2 regions of the Paenibacillus wuxiensis genome follow, and region 2 is predicted to be linked to the other one. Evidence: predicted binding sites of a transcription regulator. Region 2 holds the regulator's gene; the other holds the start of a gene.
What was found. The regulator LexA, encoded in region 2, represses DNA repair genes until DNA is damaged. The targets are predictions, from matches to a motif close to CGAACATATGTTCG.

Region 1: ABN764_RS18700 (YhjD family protein) is a predicted target of LexA. The motif match lies at 4,872-4,885, and genes of this name have one in related genera.

The regions. Positions count from the first base shown of each region.
Region 1 is NZ_JBEFZI010000007.1:491,693-501,609, reverse strand. Features, by position in the region: gene ABN764_RS18735 (YitT family protein) at 1-164, opposite strand, end outside; gene hmpA (NO-inducible flavohemoprotein) at 815-2,029, shown strand; gene ABN764_RS18725 (manganese catalase family protein) at 2,135-2,704, opposite strand; gene ABN764_RS18720 (spore coat protein CotJB) at 2,756-3,025, opposite strand; gene ABN764_RS18715 (spore coat associated protein CotJA) at 3,028-3,345, opposite strand; gene ABN764_RS18710 (GNAT family N-acetyltransferase) at 3,543-4,076, opposite strand; gene ABN764_RS18705 (Crp/Fnr family transcriptional regulator) at 4,246-4,758, opposite strand; gene ABN764_RS18700 (YhjD family protein) at 5,012-5,449, shown strand; gene ABN764_RS18695 (YhjD family protein) at 5,822-6,325, opposite strand; gene ABN764_RS18690 (DNA polymerase IV) at 6,322-7,590, opposite strand; partial or broken gene ABN764_RS18685 (Y-family DNA polymerase) at 7,738-7,948, opposite strand; gene ABN764_RS18680 (SOS response-associated peptidase) at 8,260-8,991, shown strand; gene ABN764_RS18675 (DinB family protein) at 9,079-9,642, opposite strand; gene ABN764_RS18670 (helix-turn-helix transcriptional regulator) at 9,706-9,917, opposite strand, start outside.
Region 2 is NZ_JBEFZI010000001.1:570,239-580,155, reverse strand. Features, by position in the region: gene mtnD (acireductone dioxygenase) at 1-427, shown strand, start outside; gene ABN764_RS02640 (FixH family protein) at 565-1,011, opposite strand; gene ABN764_RS02635 (HAD family hydrolase) at 1,298-2,104, opposite strand; gene ABN764_RS02630 (methyltransferase) at 2,161-2,691, opposite strand; gene ABN764_RS02625 (DUF896 domain-containing protein) at 2,756-2,971, opposite strand; gene ABN764_RS02620 (LysM peptidoglycan-binding domain-containing protein) at 3,151-3,513, opposite strand; gene lexA (transcriptional repressor LexA) at 3,790-4,419, shown strand; gene ABN764_RS02610 (DUF817 domain-containing protein) at 4,923-5,741, shown strand; gene ABN764_RS02605 (LysE family translocator) at 5,801-6,433, opposite strand; gene trpS (tryptophan--tRNA ligase) at 6,933-7,919, opposite strand; gene ABN764_RS02595 (hypothetical protein) at 8,480-8,593, opposite strand; gene ABN764_RS02590 (thiamine pyrophosphate-binding protein) at 9,606-9,917, shown strand, end outside.

The DNA.
Region 1 (9,917 bases), on a different contig from region 2:
GTCAGCGCCGGCGACCAATTAAACGTATACTTGCCAAGCAGCGCTAAACCAACAAACCCGCCTTCAGCCAAATGATTCTGAAAATTAATGTGATAATAACTGAAAGCCAACAACATTGATCCTACCATCATCCAAAAAATCTTACGTAATTGTTCGTTCCCCATCTTCGTAACCTCTCGTTTCGTAATGTAGCCCTTCGACTAACCGAGAGGAGACGGATAGGGGTTCCTATCCTTCGAACCATCATAATTCACGCATCCTTCTCGTGTCAGTCTCCGTCATAGCGACAATTGACAAATCAACGAGAAGAAGCTAGATGTAAGAAAGATCATAACGTTTCCAGACTGTCCTTTGGGGTTTCATCCTTCGGGGACGCATTGGTATCCTGATCCTTTCTTGTTTTGTCTTTTGTATTGCTTTACTGATTGTATTATACCATAATGTATATTCCCTCTAAACCAATCCCATTCTGCAAATATCGCTGTCGTTCGGATTTATTTGCAATGAACTGCTCCGAGCTTGGCATAGTCCTAGTTAAGATCGATATCCTCCCTGATTTCCTCCGAATTACTCACAAATTGGACACTTTTACATTTCATTTTTCAATTTTGTCCTATTCGTTGTTGCGTTCCTCTTCTGTTACTCCTCTATTTTTTCATCATGTTCATAAAGCTATCATATTTAGTGTGCGCGAGATCACATTGTGACGAATATCACATCTATAAAATAACAGCATAAACACTGTGATGCCGCATGCATTCGTTCATAATCTACTGCGCATCGTATGATCGTCATTAATAAGGAGGAAACTCTTATGTTACAACCTCGCACGATTGAAATTGTGAAATCTACAGTTCCTGTATTAGCTGAGCACGGCTCTCAAATTACAACACGCTTCTATCAGCTCTTGTTCAGCAATCATCCAGAGCTGCTTAATGTATTCAACCATGCCAATCAACGACATGGCAAACAGCAGATGGCACTTGCCAATGCGGTCTATGCCGCTGCAGCGAATATTGACCGATTGGAGACAATCTTGCCAGTCGTACGCCAAATTGCCCAGAAGCACCGGGCACTTAACATCAAGCCAGAGCACTATCCAATTGTCGGCAAGCATCTTCTGCTTGCTATCAAGGATGTACTAGGCGAAGCTGCTACTGATGACATTATTGAAGCCTGGGCAGAAGCATATGGCGTTATTGCCGACGTATTTATTCAGGTAGAGGCAGAAATGTACCAGGAAGCCGAACAGCAAATCGGCGGCTGGTCAGATGTGCGACGCTTCCTCGTTGTCCGCAAAGTGGAGGAAAGCGACATGATCACCTCCTTCTACTTGAAGCCTGAGGATGGACAGCCAATCTCCTCCTTCCTTCCTGGCCAATATTTAACGGTTCGGGTTCAGCCGGAGGGACATGAAAATACCCATTATCGCCATTACAGCTTGTCCCAAGCCCCTCAATCCGATACTTACCGCATTAGCATAAAGCGCGAGAGCGGCGGCGAACATGCACCTGCCGGCATCGTCTCCACCTATCTGCATGACGAGGTGCAAGTAGGTGATGTCATCGAAGCGACTGCACCTGCTGGCGATTTCACGTTGAAGCCAGGTACGGCCCCAGTTGTGCTGATTGGCGGCGGTGTTGGGCAGACACCTCTTCTCAGCATGCTGCACACGCTGGCGGCAGCAGAACCGAAGCGGGATGTCTATTCGATTCAGGCTTCGCGCAATCAAGCGGCGCATGCTTTTGGTCAAGAAATGAATGATCTAGCCGCTCAGCACAGCCATATCCATACTTTCTTCTGTTATGAGAAAGGCAGCGAGGCAGAAGCTTCTGTTCACACCGGCTTCGTGGACGCGCAGTGGCTTAGCTCCATCGTTCCCGCTTCCGTATGGGAGGATGCGGACATTTACTTCTGCGGCCCAGAACCATTCATGAAAGCCATCTATCGAGCAGTGAAGCAGCTTGGGGTTTCTCCTGAGCGTATTCATTACGAATACTTTGGCCCAGCAGGTTCCTTAGAAGTTTAAACCGCAATGACGACAGAAGGGACACTTCTTGCGCTCAGCAAGGGTGTCCCTTCTTCATGTTCGTTATCCGAATCTCTCAACATTCTCTATATACATCTGCGGGAATTAGAATACTTTTTTCAGTTCCCGCTCTTCCTTCAAAATCTCTACAGCCTCCCGGAAGCGCAAGGAGTGCACGACTTCCCTCTCACGCAGGAACTTCAATCCATCCTGCAAGTCGACATCATCCGTCATGTCGATTAACCATTGATACGTAGCACGCGCCTTCTCTTCTGCCGCAATATCCTCATACAGATCCGCGATCGGGTCGCCCTTGGCCTGTATGTAGGTCGCCGTCCATGGATCACCAGCCGCATTGCTGTAGAACAGCGCTTTCTCATGCGCTACAAAATGTGGCCCCAGCCCTGCATCTTCCAGTTGTCGCGGTGTTGCATCCTTCGTCAGCTTATATACCATCGTGGCGATCATTTCGAGGTGAGCAAATTCCTCGGTCCCAATATCCGTCAACAGCCCAATTACTTTATCTGGTATCGTATACCGTTGGTTCAAGTAGCGCAGCGCCGCTGCCAGCTCTCCATCCGCCCCCCCATATTGCTCCATCAACAGCTTCGCCATGCGAGGATCACACTTGCTGACACGTACTGGATATTGCAGCTTCTTCTCATAGATCCACAATTCCGCATCCCCTCCTGTCCATCAAGTTATTTGCCGCCTGACGACACACTGCTAAACCTGCCATGGCCAAGGCGTGGTAGCCCATGTAAATGGACAGCCCGAATAAGAATGGCCGAAGTTCATAAGCGGGCCATACTGCTCTTGGAACTGATGGGCAACCTTCATTCGCTCACTAACGTAGTAATTGAACTGCTGAATCGCCTGCAGATCTCCCGGATGAGTGTCCAAGTACAGATTCAGCTCCAATAATACGAAGTCGATTACTTGCAGCTGCTCCAAGCTTCTGCGGTATTCCTCGGTTTGATAAGGATGTACACTCATCGTCAAGCTTCTTCCTCCCCTCGCTGGTTTCTGCGGGAATGGTACGGGCTGTATAGGGCAGGCCATAAGGTTCCACAGCGTAGTGCCTGCGCAGGTGGAAACTGTGGGAGATTAGGCGGCTGGAACGTGATGAACTGGTTGATGGGTACGACAAAGACGGAATAAGGCAGTGGCGGACAGGGGTCACACGGACTTCGGAACGGGAAAAATACACGCTCCTGCGGCACAGCCTGTTCCGTCGGACAACAGCCGCTTCTCTCTTGCTGTCCAACCGGAGGCAGATCTTCTGAAGCTAAATTTCGCTGTAATTCGTGTTCCATGACACTCTTTACGCCTCCTTGCATTCATGTTCGCATTTACTCGATCTCTTACTTGTATGTGAGAGTAGGAATGTCCCATGTACATAATTTAAGCCAAGATGTGACAGATCTGCTTCTCTGTACACCTTGGCTTTGTTGGCGGTATAGGAATGAATGTCAAATGATAAAGAAAGAGTGTTGAGCTTCGTTTCTGTCGCTTACGATACAATCCCTTTGTTGGTGATGCCGTATATCGCTTGCTGTTCGCTAAATCTTTGCACCGTATCCCGGAAGCTCATGCCGATTCGTTCCAAGAGCCTGCATGAGGCCTTGTTCGCAGCTTGTGTTTCGGCGATCACTTCAGGCAATCCTAGTCCGCGAAATGCGTAATCAATCACTGCTGTAACTGTCTCTGCCGCATATCCAGAGCCCCACCATTCAGGCAGGAGCTCATAAGATACCTCCGTACTAACGCCATCATGGTGCCTATCCAGAGAAATCAACCCGATAAACGCATTCGTTTGCTTTTCTCTAATGATCCAGAACGAGGCTCCTTCCTGAGAAGCAAGCATTCTGCGGAAGCTGCCTGTAATCGCCTCTTCCTCTGTCCATGCCCCGCCCAGATATTTGCGTACCTCCTCGTTCACATACAGCCGTCTTACATTATCATAGTCACTTGCTTGCAGCTTGGTAAGTGTACAACGTTTCGTCTCAAGCAACATATAGCCCTCCGATATGATTATAGGATTCAAAATGATCCTCCTATTAAAGCACACTTGGGTGGCATTTGAAATCCCATCCTATATCTTTATTTACATAGATCTATATCTACACCGGCACGAGCCCTCACGGCACAGCGCTTGTCAGCTTCAAATAGTTCGCGCATGTTTATGTAATTCCTAAGCATGCATGTTATCCATTCTACCCGTGTTGACCCTGACGAAGAAGCCGATTTACTGTTTCCCGCCGCACACCAATAAATTGGCCGATTTCTTCTTGTGTCAATAATTCGGTAATAGGCATCGTATCCGCATAGCTTCTCAGCCATGCTGACAACAGCTCTAGTCGTTCATTCGGTGTCCCGATAGTCAAATGATCAATGCGCTGCTGCATGAAACGCAGCTTATCTTGAAGCAGCTTCGCAACATCCAGCGCCTTGTCCGGCTGCTGCCGCAAGCCTTCATACCACTCCTCAGCCGGAATCCGTTCCACGACCGTCTTAACCATCGCGATCGCTGTTCCGTGACATTCCTTCGGCGTGATTAAGGAATGATGCGGGACGATTTCGCCCGTGTATACGAGGTTGAACAAAATAATATTGCCGTTTTCATGCAAGCGTGTAACCTTGCACAGCCCGCTTATAATGCGGTACAAATACGTTCCTGGATCTCCTTGTCGAAATAAAACTTCTCCCCGATGCAGTGTCATAATCATTTTTGCTGCCCCCCTAATTGCCGTTCCGTCTATGAATGCTGCCGCATTCGCACGTATGTTGTACCTATTGTACCGATTTCTCACCCTTTTGACCACGTTTGGTTGTTGAAATGCGAATGTTTGTTCGGTATTATGGATATAATAAGAACAAGGGTTCCCCTTCTGTTCTTTTTAAATAGATGTCTCATGCCTCACACGACATGAGGCCATGCATATGGCACACACGCGATATATACAAGGAGGAAGAACGCGCATGGGCACACCATTCGCATCGAACGGCTCTCCCCCCCACAACGGAGAAGATGCCTACATTGTCAAGCAATATATTATTCAAACGCTAATCTTGGATGTGCTGGAACGCGACATTGAACGGATTGGAGCCTCTAATTTGAAGATGGCCGACATCTACACACAATGTCTAAGACAAGCGCAAGATAATGTTTCTCTCGATTTGTACCGCCTACGCAAACAGTTTCGCAACCGCGGCATTAAAGTGTATGAGGAGGAACGGCTTGAACATGGGATTCGTGTCCAATACGTATGCCGAGGCTATCAACATTCGTTCTACATGCTGCGCGGCTTGATTCGTGCAGAGGTGAAGAACCGCATGCAGGCTTACTTGAACATTGCCGCCTCCCAAGCTTCGAATCCAGACACAAGTATGGGCAGTCCCCTTTCTCGGCACCAATAGGTTTACAGCCCCATATTCACCGCTGCCTCATCCTCATCTTATCCACTTCCTCAGAACAATGCCCCTTGGTTAAGGACGGAGCAGCCGCTCTTCTGATGCTTGCTAAGGGGCATTTCTGATCACGTGCTTTCCCAGCATCGTCAATGAGACAGCCCGCAGAATTCACTGCATCCTCGAACCTTCGATTGTTGGAGTCTATCCCCTATTAACGCTGTGGATGAATACACAATGGAAAAGATAAAAACCTGTTGAGGATTTCTCAACAGGCTAACCAGTCCCGAGTTGGGGAAATTGGCATTCTTCGTTATGGCTTTGTCAGGCTTAGAAGTCAAATTAGGCTCAGGTGCTCTCTTTCTTCTTCTCTTGACTCGATTAATAACGCGGCTCTATTTCAACTAAGTTGCTTAATTTAGTGGTAAGTCTGTCCGTGTATCGAGCTAACCTTCTGCTTATCTCCATCTTCATGTACTCTTTCGTTATATGAAAACTATCCTCATAGCCATGGTACGCATAGTGTAATATCATTGTACTATCATGCTTCTCTTCATCTACAATACGAATTTCTTTTTTCAACATCTCCTGTCTTCTTTTGGACAGGTCGGTAGAGATATCATTTGCAAGGATTTGAGCAGCCTTGGTATACAGAGATTTCAATGTCTCAGAGGATCCCTTCATTTCGTGAATTTTCTTAGTTACCATCGTACACATCACCGAAAGTAGAACATAATCGCGCATTAATTCAATATCTTCCCTCTTTGGCTGGTTTAACTCCCCGCTTGACGTATCACTATGCCTTCTCAACAGAGCCTCCCGATGTTGCGGTAACATCATCCGGCTGGACTCCCAAAGACCATTCTTTTCGAGCTTTTTACTCATTTATAATGCCCCCCGATTTTCAGGGATCTCTCTACCGCTTGACCTGCATAGGTAAGAGAAGAAGCTCTGATAATTGCCGCATTGCCATATCGATCCTTAATCATATCCGTCACCTTATCCAGTGCTCTAGCTCTGACTTGATCTTCAAAGAGCGTTAGTTGATACTGCTGGTCATCTTCCAATGTGCTTAGCATAACACCTACACGACGTACAGGCATTCGATCCCAATATTGATAAAAAATTCGCTTGACCATATCAAATACTTTATTTGTATGATTCGTCGGATCCGGCATTTTCATTTGGCGTGAGAATCCTGTGGGCGCTTCATACGGGCTGCACATGCAGCTTACGGTTACGACCCAGCCCATATACCCTTTTATCCGACAATCTCGGCAGACTTCCTCCGTCAACTCCAACAGGATAGTATCGATCTCCGTAGAATGCACATAATCCCTGGGCAGGGTCATCATGTGACCAATCGATTTGGGAGGTGTTTGAAATGTACCCGGTGTTACCGGACTATCATCCAAGCCGTTCGCAGTTCGCCACATCACCTCGGCATGAATATCCGACTGTTTGCCGAATCGAGCTCGAAATTTATTTTTGAGCTGGGGCAATGGAGTTCTCGCAATATCCCCAATCGTAACTATCCCTAGTTTCGCAAAATGCTTGCACATTCGAGATCCAACACCGAACATTTTATGAACGGGCTCTTTCCACAGCATGGTGGGAACGTCGGATGGATGCAAAGTAAAAATACCGCTTTTATTTTTTTTGGCCCAAATATCCGTTGCCGTCTTAGCCAATATTTTATTGGTACCGATCCCGATTCGAATCCGCACCCCTGTCTGGAGCATTACCCGTTTCTGGATTTCCTTCGCAATGGTGATTGGATCACCAAAAATGGATTGACTGGCTGTCACATCCAAAAATTGTTCGTCAATACTAAACACTTCAACCAAATCCGTAAACTCTTCATAAATCTGAGTAATCATCAATGAAACATCGATATAATGCTGCATACGAGGACGCATAATGATGAGATCGGGGCATTTCTTGAGTGCTTCACCCAACCGTTCGGCTGATGTCACACCAAAACTTTTAGCGATCGGGCACGCGGCCAGAATAATCCCTGAACGACGTGTAGGGTCACCAGCTACTGCTACTGCTTTATTTTGATATTCTGGATGATCTGCTTTTTCTACACTTGCGTAGAAGCTTTCGCAATCGGCCAAAAATATTACCCTTTCCCTTTTCTGACTCACATTAAAGCCCTCCAATAGTTATAAATCATATTACATACACAATCACAAAATAAGAACGTATATTCCTATTGTATGACGAACGTACATTCGTTATGCAAGTAATTGGCTGCCCGCCACATCCAAATGCTGTTCATCCATACGGGGCTAAACAACAATAAGGTCTGCACATTTACTAATGACTTCGCCAAGCCGAGCCACTCCGCTGTATGACACCATGCTTCTTAGTTGTAGGGCAAGCTGCCAGTGCGATACCAGCACGACGAGCAGGATCGCCTACTACAACTAGCAGACGATCCTTGTATTCAGGGTGTGAAGCCTTCCCCACACTCGCATAGAACGATTGACAATCTGCCAACATAATAACTCGTTCTCATGATTTATTCGGTTTGCCATCCACACATCCTTCACCCCACCGAGAACATTTGTTCTTATATACACAGAATACCGAACATATATTCTCTTTTCAACAGGGATATTTTGAAAATTTGGATCGAATAGCGTCGAGCAGGTAAGGATCTACTGCGGATGGCGTATAACTCCAAATTCACGCTGAATGTATGTAAAGTTTAAGTCGTTTCATGTGACTGAGGGATCACCTCACGGGAAGGAAGAGAATGTGATATGATGAGATCACCATAGGATAGAACGGACAAGAGAGGAAGACGTAACGTGTGTGGACGATATACATTAACCGTGACCATTGAACAGCTAATGGCGCACTATCTGCTTGATTCAGGAGCCCTCGTGCCCTTCCATGAGCCGCGCTACAATATTGCGCCGAGCCAGCAAGTACCTGCTCTGATTCATGATGGTACGAAGCTGCGGCTTGGACCGCTTAAGTGGGGCCTCATTCCAGCTTGGGCGAAGGACGAGAAGTTCGCTGCACGAACAATTAATGCGCGCGCCGAAACCGTTCGGGACAAGCCCGCCTTCCGCCTCCCATTCCAGCGGAAGCGGTGCATTATACCAGCAGACAGCTTCTATGAATGGAAACGAAATCCAGATGGAACGAAGCAGCCTATGCGTATTAGACGCACTGATGGCGGTATTTTCAATATGGCAGGATTATATGACACATGGGTCAATCCCAATGGGGAGAAAATCAGCACCTGCACGATCATCACGACGACTCCGAACGAGCTGATGGAGCCGATTCATGATCGAATGCCGGTTATTTTACCAGAGGATCAGCTGTCATTCTGGCTTGATCGCCGAATGACCGACACTGGGAAGCTTCAATCCGTTCTCCTTCCCTATCCGTCTAAGCTAATGGAGGTCTACCCTGTCAGCGCTAAGGTGGGGAATACACGAGTGGACGATCCCTCCTGTATCGATCAGATAAGCGAGCAGCACCAAGAGGAGACACCAGACAGCGTCCCCCCTACCTTATTTACGCTATAAACCTATCGCTAGCATATAGCAGTATCACGCCATGCTCCTTCATCTCGCAATCGCGCACCTTAGAGCATCCGATACTCCGATGCTCATTCAATACGAGGCTGATGGAGTTCCCCGGAGAAATTCCGCCAGGCGTCCCCGCTGCAGAGCATGGTGACGGAAGTGCATATCCACAAGCAAGTACCATTCCATCGCACTCAAGTAACCGAAGCCTGGATGCATCGTTCTATGATGCTCTGGAATCGAAGCTATAACAGGTTCAAGTTCGTTCATGCGCCGCAGTACTGCCTGCATGCCTTCTACAATCTCCTCCTTGCTGGCGGGTTGAGGTGGCGTATATTCTGGAGAGGCTGGCACCTTCACACGAATAGGAGGGATGCTCCCAGCCGCGAAGACCACACTGCCCTGCTGCGTCTTCTCCAACTGGTCACTGCTAGCTGCATCTGCAGTCATGTCGCGGCATACTTCCACCTGACGAAGCTGCATAAAGAGCGCAGAGCGGATCAAATGCATATAGACCTGCCCGAGCGACCACTCCTCCTCGCTTGGCTTGCGTGTAATCTCCTCCATATTGTAAAGATCAAGCTCTTGCACAACCTGCTTCACTGATTCCTCTAGGCTTAACAGTGACTGATGCGGGGTCATATTTGTCATTAGTAAAGCTCCCTTCGAACGAATATACCCCTACTATACGCGAACGCTACTGACAACAGTATGTCAGTAGCGTTTTAACTGCTGCAATATTTTTTCTGCCTCAAGGCGGACAAGCTCTGTAAGCGACTCCGGTTCCAATACAACAGCTGCCGAACCCCACCCTAGAATCCAACCAAGCACATCTTCAGCTTGTCTCACTCGCAATGTCACAAGTGCCCCTTCTGGATGTTCCTCCATGGTATCGATAAAGAAATATCCCTGCTCCTTCACACGCT
Region 2 (9,917 bases):
CCCATCTTTGCGTGATAAGTACGTACTATCCGATGAAGAGAAGCAAGCCATTTTAGACACGTATGAAGGAGAAATCCGTGATTTGGCTGAAAGACGGGGCTATCGTACGTGGGATTTGATTTCTTTATCAGACGCTACTCCCAATATCGAAGAGCTGCTAAAGAAATTTGAACAGGTTCACACGCACACAGAAGACGAAGTAAGAGCTATTACGGCCGGAAATGGTATTTTCATAATTAAGGGAAGCGACGACATTGGTTATATGGATGTTGAATTGGAGGCTGGGGATGTAATTTCCGTCCCTGAAGAAAAGCCGCACTACTTCACTCTGATGGATAATCGTCAAATTGTTGCAGTTCGACTCTTCATTGAAACAGAAGGATGGATCGCGCATCCGTATTCGGATCCTACTTTCCAACAGGCGTAATTCCTGAATCATCGGAATCATAATCGATAAAAAACGTCCCATTACTGATATTAAGAGGGGCAGCCCCACAAGATCCCGATTTGGATCCTCTGAGGCTGCCCCTTCTTCGCATAAATTCTTGTTATGTATTTAGATTCTTATTTTACAGTAAATTGCTTCTTCGGCATCGAGTGCATGTCACGTGCAGTCACATGAGAAATGACCGTGTAGGTACCAGCCTTATCAAACGTTTTCTCAATCTGATACGTGCCATCTTTCGTGAGCTTCCCCTCAATCTTCTCGTGGTCAGCCCCATCCAGCCACAACTCGAACTCTACTTTATCTGCATCATCTACCGCTTTCTCTTCTTGTGTGACCTGTGCAGAGATGGTGACAGCTTCATTGATTTTGACTTCTTCCGGCACTTGCAAGTTTACCTTAATCATTGCTGGCATCTCATTTTTGCTGTCCTGTTTATCACTGGAGCCATGACCTGCATGTCCTTCATGACCACCACCTGCTGACGAGCTATTTCCACAACCGGCTAATAGCATTGCTCCTATTGCCATTGTTAGTACGATTAATTTACTCTTATTGTTGAACATAATCGTCGTTCACTCCTCAACTGTATCCTAGATTTATCGTATCACATTATAGACAGCATTCTCCAATTCCTCATGACTCCATTGGGCTATAATGAGCATCATTGTGTGACGATCCTATGACATTTGTCACATTTACCCTTGTAGTTTCATGTGGAGGGTAATCAAATCAAGGCACTCACACTAATCTTGCCAACACCTTGCGAAGATTACCGTATATCAAAAAGGCCTGTGTTCCCACAGGCCTCTTTGTCATACACGCGGAGTAAGTAATTACATTCCCGCCGATTTATGATTCCTTCGAATTTATCTCATCAATAATTTGCTCAATTTCACGCAAGCTTGCAATCGTATATTCAGGGTGAATATTGCCAGACAATTCAACGCCTTTGCGGTTCAGCCACGCATGATGCATGCCAACATTCTGCGCGCCTAGAATATCCGTCGTTAATTTGTCGCCAATCATGATCCCTTCATGCGGTTCGATGCCGAGCAATGACATCGTGTGCTTGAACAGCTCTGGATCAGGCTTCCCTTGTGGATGATGTCCAGAGATAACGATATGATCGAAATAGGATAGAAGCTCACGCTCTCCATTCAGCTTCTCCTGCTGCAAATCAGGCGATCCGTTCGTTAACAACAATAGAGGATATTGCGCAATCAATTGTCGCAGCACCTCATAAGTCTCATCGTACACATACGAACGAGAACGACGTTCACTCATAAATCGCTCCGCCAGCTCGGCACCTAATGCATCATTAGGTTGACCAGCGGCTTGAAGACCTTGTGTCCATGCAGATTGTCGATACATCGGCGCAAGCTGTTCCAACAATCGAAATTCAGGATGTTCTCCCTCCGCGAATCTCCCCCACAGCGCTTCAAAGGGATTAATCCCAATATTCTGTGTGAAAGGATAAGTCTCATAAGAGGCAAACAATTCACGAGCAGCTTGACGAACGAATGCTTCCAATTGTTCTGCATTGACCCCAGTCTTATCTTGCGCGTATTTACAAGTTGCAGCAAAAGCTTCCTCAACACAACGCTCATCCCATAACAAAGTATCATCCAGGTCGAACAGTACAGCACGAATAGCCAAGTTTCATCTCTCCCATCACAGCGACAATGATAACGAATCCTCTATATCGGATTTCTCTATTTTTTCGAGTCTTTCTTCGATGTATCTTCGAATTCAATCTTATGTTGATTTGCAAAGGAACGAAGACGTTCCCCCATTGCATTCGTATCATAACGATTCAGCACTCGCGAGAAAATCCAATTCGCACCTTTCCCCGTGTGTTCAATAACAACATAACCAGGTTGGATCGCAATTTTCTTCATATCCTTTGCAGAGAGAGTACGGAGACGATTCCAGCGAATCGTAGATACCTCACCTGCTCCAACACGAAGAAATGGTCTTCTCAGGAATAATATAATCCCCAATCCGACGTAACACACGATTGTGATCCAATATAGAGTTGGATATTGATTGTCCGTAATGATACCGCCCAACAATCCATACATAATGGCGAAGGCGATCAAAGCGATTGGCATAATGAAGTTGCGTCCTTTAAACTCTTCGTGCGCAGGCTTGCCAGCAGCGAACGTCGGCTTGCCTTGCTTCATTCGCTGTTTGTTTAACTTTTCACTATTTTGACGGACTTTACGTTCCCAACTGCGAGACATGAATTCGCAACCCCCTGTATAGTAAACGAATAATGTGAATCCATCGTTATCGATGAAGGTTCATTTAATGAACGATCCCGTTCGATCCAGAGTTATCTGTTCCTTCTTCATCTTCTACATAGCGAATAGTGTCTAATTGATTGCGTACCTGCTTGCGGAATAGAACCAAATATTCCTCGCGCAGTTTCGCGCGTTCTTCCATTTCCTCATCGCTCAGCCCAACTGTCTTATGTTTGCGGGCCAATTCATTAATTCGTGCAATAAGCTTGTCGATATTCATCAGGTACCTCCATGTGTGTAAGCATATGTTCTACTTTGACATGGAGGTAACAGCTTGTCAAGCAAGCAGCAAGAAAGCTTTTATATCGCAAAAAAGAGGCCTCTTCGGGCCTCCAACCTTCTGCTCTTATGTATCGGAATGCAAAGCTTCTCAACCGTAAATTCGACAATGACCCCGACTCATCGGATCGGAACGAGCAATACTTCTCCTGCCGGTAAGATATCACCTTTCAATTGATTCATCTCAACGATTTCATATATAAACTGACGCGTATCCGTATGTTCTGGCTTATAAGAGGATGCAATCCCCCAGAGTGTATCTCCAGGCTGAACAAGTACGCGCTCCACAGCAGCTCCATTTACAATTTCCGTTTGGCTATCATCCATGCCAAGCGCTTGAACAATGCTTCCACAAGTAATGAACAACAATACAATCAGGCTCATGATGAATCGAACACGTAAAGGAAACAAACGCTTCTTCTGAATAGGTTGTGAAGCTGTTGTCGACACCTTATAGATTGAACGATATGTTGTATACATCATAAATGACTCATCTCCCAAACACTTGTTCTGTTATCTTGTATAATTTAATCTAACACGAACACACGTTTGAGTCAATGTTTTTTTAGAACGTTCGTTCCCCTTTTTATATTATCGAAAAATAAGCATTTAGCCTCATTTAACTTTCTCTTGTTTCTCTCTCGTAATTTACGAACTTCTCACAATCTTTTTCTGCAGAATCTTTAGAACTTATGTTTGTACGAACGGAGGTTCTGTGGTATAATTTTGTCAAAAGAGTATTCATTGGAGTTGATACCCTTGTCTAAAATATCAAGTCGTCAACAAGCTATCCTTGATTTTATACGTGATGAAGTTCGAGCTAAAGGTTATCCGCCTTCTGTTCGTGAAATAGGCGAAGCCGTTGGTCTAGCATCCAGTTCCACTGTTCACGGTCATCTTGATCGACTCGAGAAGAAGGGATTCATTCGCCGTGACCCTACGAAGCCTCGTGCTATTGAACTGCTTAGCCATGATCAATCTGAACGTTCAACAGACTTCTCTCGCTCCTTCGCACGCGTGCCGGTCGTTGGGAAAGTAACTGCAGGCGAGCCAATTACCGCAACAGAGAATATTGAAGATTACTTCCCTCTTCCTATGCATATGGTGGGAGATGACGAGAATGTATTCATGTTGTCGGTCATGGGTAACAGCATGATTGAGGCTGGTATACATAATGGCGACTTTGTCATCGTGCGTCAGCAGCAGACAGCGAACAACGGTGATATCGTTGTAGCCATGACTGAAGAAGATGAAGCAACGGTTAAGACATTCTATCGTGAGAAGGATCATATCCGCTTGCAGCCTGAAAATCCAACCTATGAACCGATTCGCTTACAGCATGTAACGATTCTGGGCAAAGTTATTGGTTTGTTCCGTGATTTTCATTAAGACATTACATTGATGCCTCGTTCTCTTCTTTTTAAGAAGGGAGCGAGGCATTTTTGCTTTCTCATTATTTCAACTCATTTGCTGAACAGTACCTGAACAATCTCATCTAGAAAAGAAGCAGTACCTTTCATTTGCAGGAGTGGCCTTATGAACAAGACCGGGTATAACGAAAACCCAATACGGAACACTTCTGTTTGCATCCATATTTGGCCTATTAAGTTGGAAGTTAAAATTAACGCTCTTTTCTATTCATAAAATTCGACTTTCTCTCCTTATCTTCACCGTAACAACCTCACCACTGTCCACTCTTATGAACCCTATTCGTTCGAGAGATTTATACCACATCGAATATATACACACATCAACTTTAGCAATAAATATTTATTGTATAACAATAATTTTTTATTGACTAAAAGCATGTATTTGAATAGGATAATACCTAATGATACACCTCGTATAACTGTTCAAAATTCATTTTCACGAACACAAGGTAGGAGATAACTATGAATAACTTTTTCAAACTAAAATCATTCCTCAATTTTGGCTGGCACCAGGCAATGTCCTGCTTGTTCCCCGCTTATATTTTCGCGATGTTGGCACTCACGAAGGTCATTGACATTCCATTCATGCATCGTTATGATTTCCTATTGCTTGTTTGTATCTTGGCGCAGGTTCTAATGATCCGGTTTGGGATAGAAACAATGGATGAATGTAAAGTAATCTGTATGTTCCATTTCATCGGTCTTGCACTTGAAATATTTAAAATCCACATGGGATCATGGGGCTATCCGGAAGACGGTTGGTCTAAAATACTGGGTGTTCCTCTATATAGCGGATTTATGTACGCAAGTGTGGCAAGTTACTTATGTCAAGCGTGGCGACGACTGCAGGTCAAGGTAAATCGATACCCTTCTGCTTGGTTAACGATTCCGCTAGGTGCGGCGATTTACTTCAACTTCATGACTCATCACTTCATTTACGATTTGCGTTGGGTTTTGATGATTTTGCTATTCGTCATCTTCTTTAGAACCTACGTGGAATATACCGTATTAGGCGTGACACGAAGAATGCCGATTGTTCTGTCGTTCGTCTTAATCGGATTTTTTATATGGGTGGCTGAAAACATCGGGACTTTCTTGGGCGCATGGTATTATCCACATCAGACGAACGGCTGGAATCTCGTAAAGTGGGGAAAATTCAGCTCATGGTTTTTGCTTGTGATCGTTTCCTTCATGATCGTCGCCCATCTGAAGCATGTAAAAGGAGGACACTTCAAGAGAAATAGTCATACTCGCTTCAATGAGTCGACATTTCAGAAGTAAAACACAACCTTTTAAATACAAAAGCAAAAAACCTAGAGCCCTAACAGCTCTAGGTTTTGTTACAGTATTCCTTGAATTGCTACTAAAAACTCATATAAGAAATACCCCGCGAACCCAAATAAAATCAGTCCTGCGATAATAGACATCCGCTTAATCATAGTTCGGCTCATTACTCTTCTCGTGGCAGCCACAATGGCAAGCAACCCAACATCATGGAGGAGGATACCAGCTAATATTCCTGCACCTACGATTAGAAATTTTGCCGGTTGTGTCGTATCATACGAATCAGATAGCACCGCACCAAAAACGGAAATCCAAAATACAAGATTACCTGGCGATATAGCGACGAGCAGTCCATTTCGGTAGGAACTGAAAAATGATGCATTTGGTTTATCGCCGGCCAATGTAATGCCTTGATCCGAGTTTTTGATGGAATCATAGCCTAAATAAATTAAAAAGCATGCTCCGATAAGCCACATAGGGATTTGAATAACAGGGATGGCAAGCACGGAAGCCAAGCCCATATATAAGGCAACGATTAATAAAAAGTCAATGGTCATCCCACCTAATCCAACAGCCCAGCCATGCATAAATCCCTTTTTCATCCCTTGCTTCGTCATTTCAACGGTCATGGCACCTACAGGCATTGCAACGGCAAGCCCCGCTAGTAAATACGTGAAGAAAAGATTCAATTTCCAACACTACTTTCTATATGTAATAGTTGCTAGCCAATATACACTATACTATATAAATACATAATATTATATATTTATGCATGACAAACTTGAAAATTTTAGGCAAGTTGACACATACTAAAAATGAACCCCTATTGATATGTATGTAAGAGGACGTAAATACTTCATCATATTTAACTACTCAAAAGCTCCATTTGAGTGCATTTCTTCATCCGATAAATTCTGAGGTGAATTCGTTACAATCGTTCCTGGGTGATCAGATAATGCACGTACATTAAATTCCTCACCTCGTTTATCCAACTCAACTGCAAATAATGTCATGTATTGATTTCGTTCCCATCGGTGAAACTTGCGTTCTATTTAAGTACACTATTTCATTCGAGTGATATAACTGAGCAAACAGCCAATATCCCTAACATGTAGGAAATTGGCTGTTTATCTTCTAAGGGTTGAATGTATAAAGTTAATACTCTATTGGGTACAACAAACAATCAGCTTAGAAATAGTTCATACTCATTGCATCACGTATTTCTAACATCGTTTCTTTTGCTACAAGGCGTGCTTTTTCTGTACCCGACATAAGAATTTCATCGACCTTTTTGGGATCGTTTTGATACATTCTTCTCCGTTCTCTCATTGGTTCAAGTAAATGGTTGATACTTTGCGATATCTTTCGTTTGCATTCCATACATCCAATCTGCCCCTTTTTACAACTTTCATAAATCTCATCGGAGCCTTCTTTACGAAATGCTTGATGATAAGCGTAGACTGGGCAAATTTCAGGATGTCCGATATCCGTTTTATGGATCCGCGCAGGATCAGTTGTCGCTTTCTTCAGCTTCTCACTAACCTCTTCTTGAGTGGAGTCCAAATTAATCGTGTTTCCTAGACTTTTGCTCATTTTATTATTTCCATCTAATCCGACCAGTCGTGGAACATCACCAACGAGTGGTTTTGGTTCCACTAACACAGGTTTATAGAGTTGATTAAACCGCCGGACAATTTTCCTTGTTTGTTCGATATGAGGAATTTGGTCTTCTCCTACTGGAACCAAAATCGCCTTACAAAAGGTAATATCAGCCGCCTGACTTACGGGGTAGCCTAGGAACCCGTAATACACATCATGGAATCCCCGTTCTGTGGCTTCCGCCTTTATAGTAGGATTGTGACGTAACGAATTGACCGTAACAAACATGGAAAAATAAGTGGTTAATTCAGCAATCTCTGGGATCAAACTCTGAATAAATATTGTTGCGCTATCAGGGTTAATACCTGCTGATAAATAGTCCAATGCCACATTGCGCAAGTTTTGTTTAATTGATTCAGGTTTTTCAAAATGAGTAGTCAGAGCTTGAACATCTGCAAGTATTAAAAAAGTTTCGTATTGGTTTTGCAACTCCACACGATTTTTTAAACTGCCAACGTAATGGCCAAGGTGCAGTTTTCCTGTAATCCGATCGCCTGTCAAAATTCGTTCTTTCACTTATGTTCCTCCTCATAATGTTATTTCTGAAATGCAATCTTGTGAGCCACCAACCATCATCCATGGCCATCACCCCTTTCAAGTAATATAAAAAACCTCGCCCAATAAAGGACAAGGTTTTCGTGGTACCACCTTTTTAATCGCTGTTAGCGATTCAGAAGCCCATTCGGCATCAGGTGAGGATCGGTTCACAGCATCCACCGACTCTCTGAACCTCATTATCTGATACGTACTTGCTCTTCATCAACATCGTTGATCCGTTCATATATAATTGAAAATATTATAATGGATAACAATCAGTAAATCAAATTAAATTGCATCTTTCACAGCTCGTTACGAATCATTTGATTGAATCGATCCAAATACTGTTGTATTTACGAAGGACACCGCTATGGATGGATTTTGGGGATAATGGAAAATTACATCTAGGAAAAAGAAATAAGAGCCTGGGGATGCCCATACGGCTCTTATTTGCTTACCGGTGTGCCGGCACAACACCAGTATTTCAAACAGATTTGCAGTGTACAGATACAGAGCTATGAAATCAATCTACTTAGATGTTAAAAAATAAACGAACGGGAAATGATAACCAACAAAATGAACAAGACCAAGATTACACCAATCGAAGTGAAACCTCCAAATCCACATGAGAAACCTCCAACAACTTCACCCATATGCGTTAACCTCCTCTCGTTTGGCACATTTACATCGTATAAATGTTACCTTCATTCTGACCCGGCTATTTCCTATACTGAAATAATTAGGCGGTGTTGCCCCTTCAAAGGGTAGAATTCCACGACTCCGTCCATTGAATTGGCTCTTATTCGAACTGGCCTTTATGCCCCCTCGACAACAGGATATTCAAGTTATCAATGCTGAAGATGCGTCATTAGTAAATTTGATCTCGTGAAATGCCTATGGGGGAATTGTGTGAGCTCAGATCCTTTTATCAAATTAACAAAAGCTGCCACAGAGTACAATGACCAACAAAATAAACAGAACCAATATTATGGCTGTAGAAGTAAAGCGATGATGATGACCAATTTCACTCATTTGAGATGCCCTCCTCTCGCTAGATACAATACATATAGTATTAAGGTAGTTATGTGCGTGTCTCGGCTATACCCTATTCATTGTAAAAAATACTTAGATCCACAGACTTCCGTTCCCGCAGTGCTTTATTTAAGCCTGTTTCATATTCCGTATAAACCATGCTCATTGTTTTCGGATAGACACCGTATTCACATTCCCATTCCAAGCTATCATCAGATAGCCTGCAGCTTCTATGCACCGACACATAGGTAAAACGGCCTAACAAGTGCGCTTAAACAGCTCATTTTCTACTTCAACATCTGCTACCTCCTTGCCTCATTTTATGGACTGTAGAAAGTGCCGAATACTTCTTGACCCATTCTCAAAAGGTCGATTAATCCACGCTATTTTTGGCTATATCTTCGTCTATATCCCCGGCATGCGTCCATGCTTCTAGAAAGAGGAGCTTGTGGGTCTCCTGCCATATGAGCGGCTCTTTTCATAGAAATAGAAAAAGCACTCACTAAAGTGCTTTTTCTCATATCTTTATTCACTATCAAAACCGACGAAGCAACCGTAACATTCATCCAAGCTTGTTCATAATAAACAGGCTGCGCATCCATACTAAGAAAAAGGCAAGGAGCTGGCGCCAAAATGAGTATATTCCCGGAAGTTTCCAAAGGAAATCAATTGCAGGAAGGAACCGAAACTCAAAAGGTTGCGGATGTGATTATCAACCAACTGAAATTATGGGGCGTTAAGCGGATTTACGGGGTGATCGGGGATGCCATTTTTGGATTGATGGAAGGTCTCTCACGACAGAATGATTTGGAATGGATTGGGGTAAAACATGAGTCTGTCGCTGCCATGATGGCGTCTGCCGAAGCCAAATTAACCGGTCGAATCGGAGTATGCGCCGCGCAAATGGGACCTGGTTTGACTAATTTAATGACTGGCCTAGGAGAT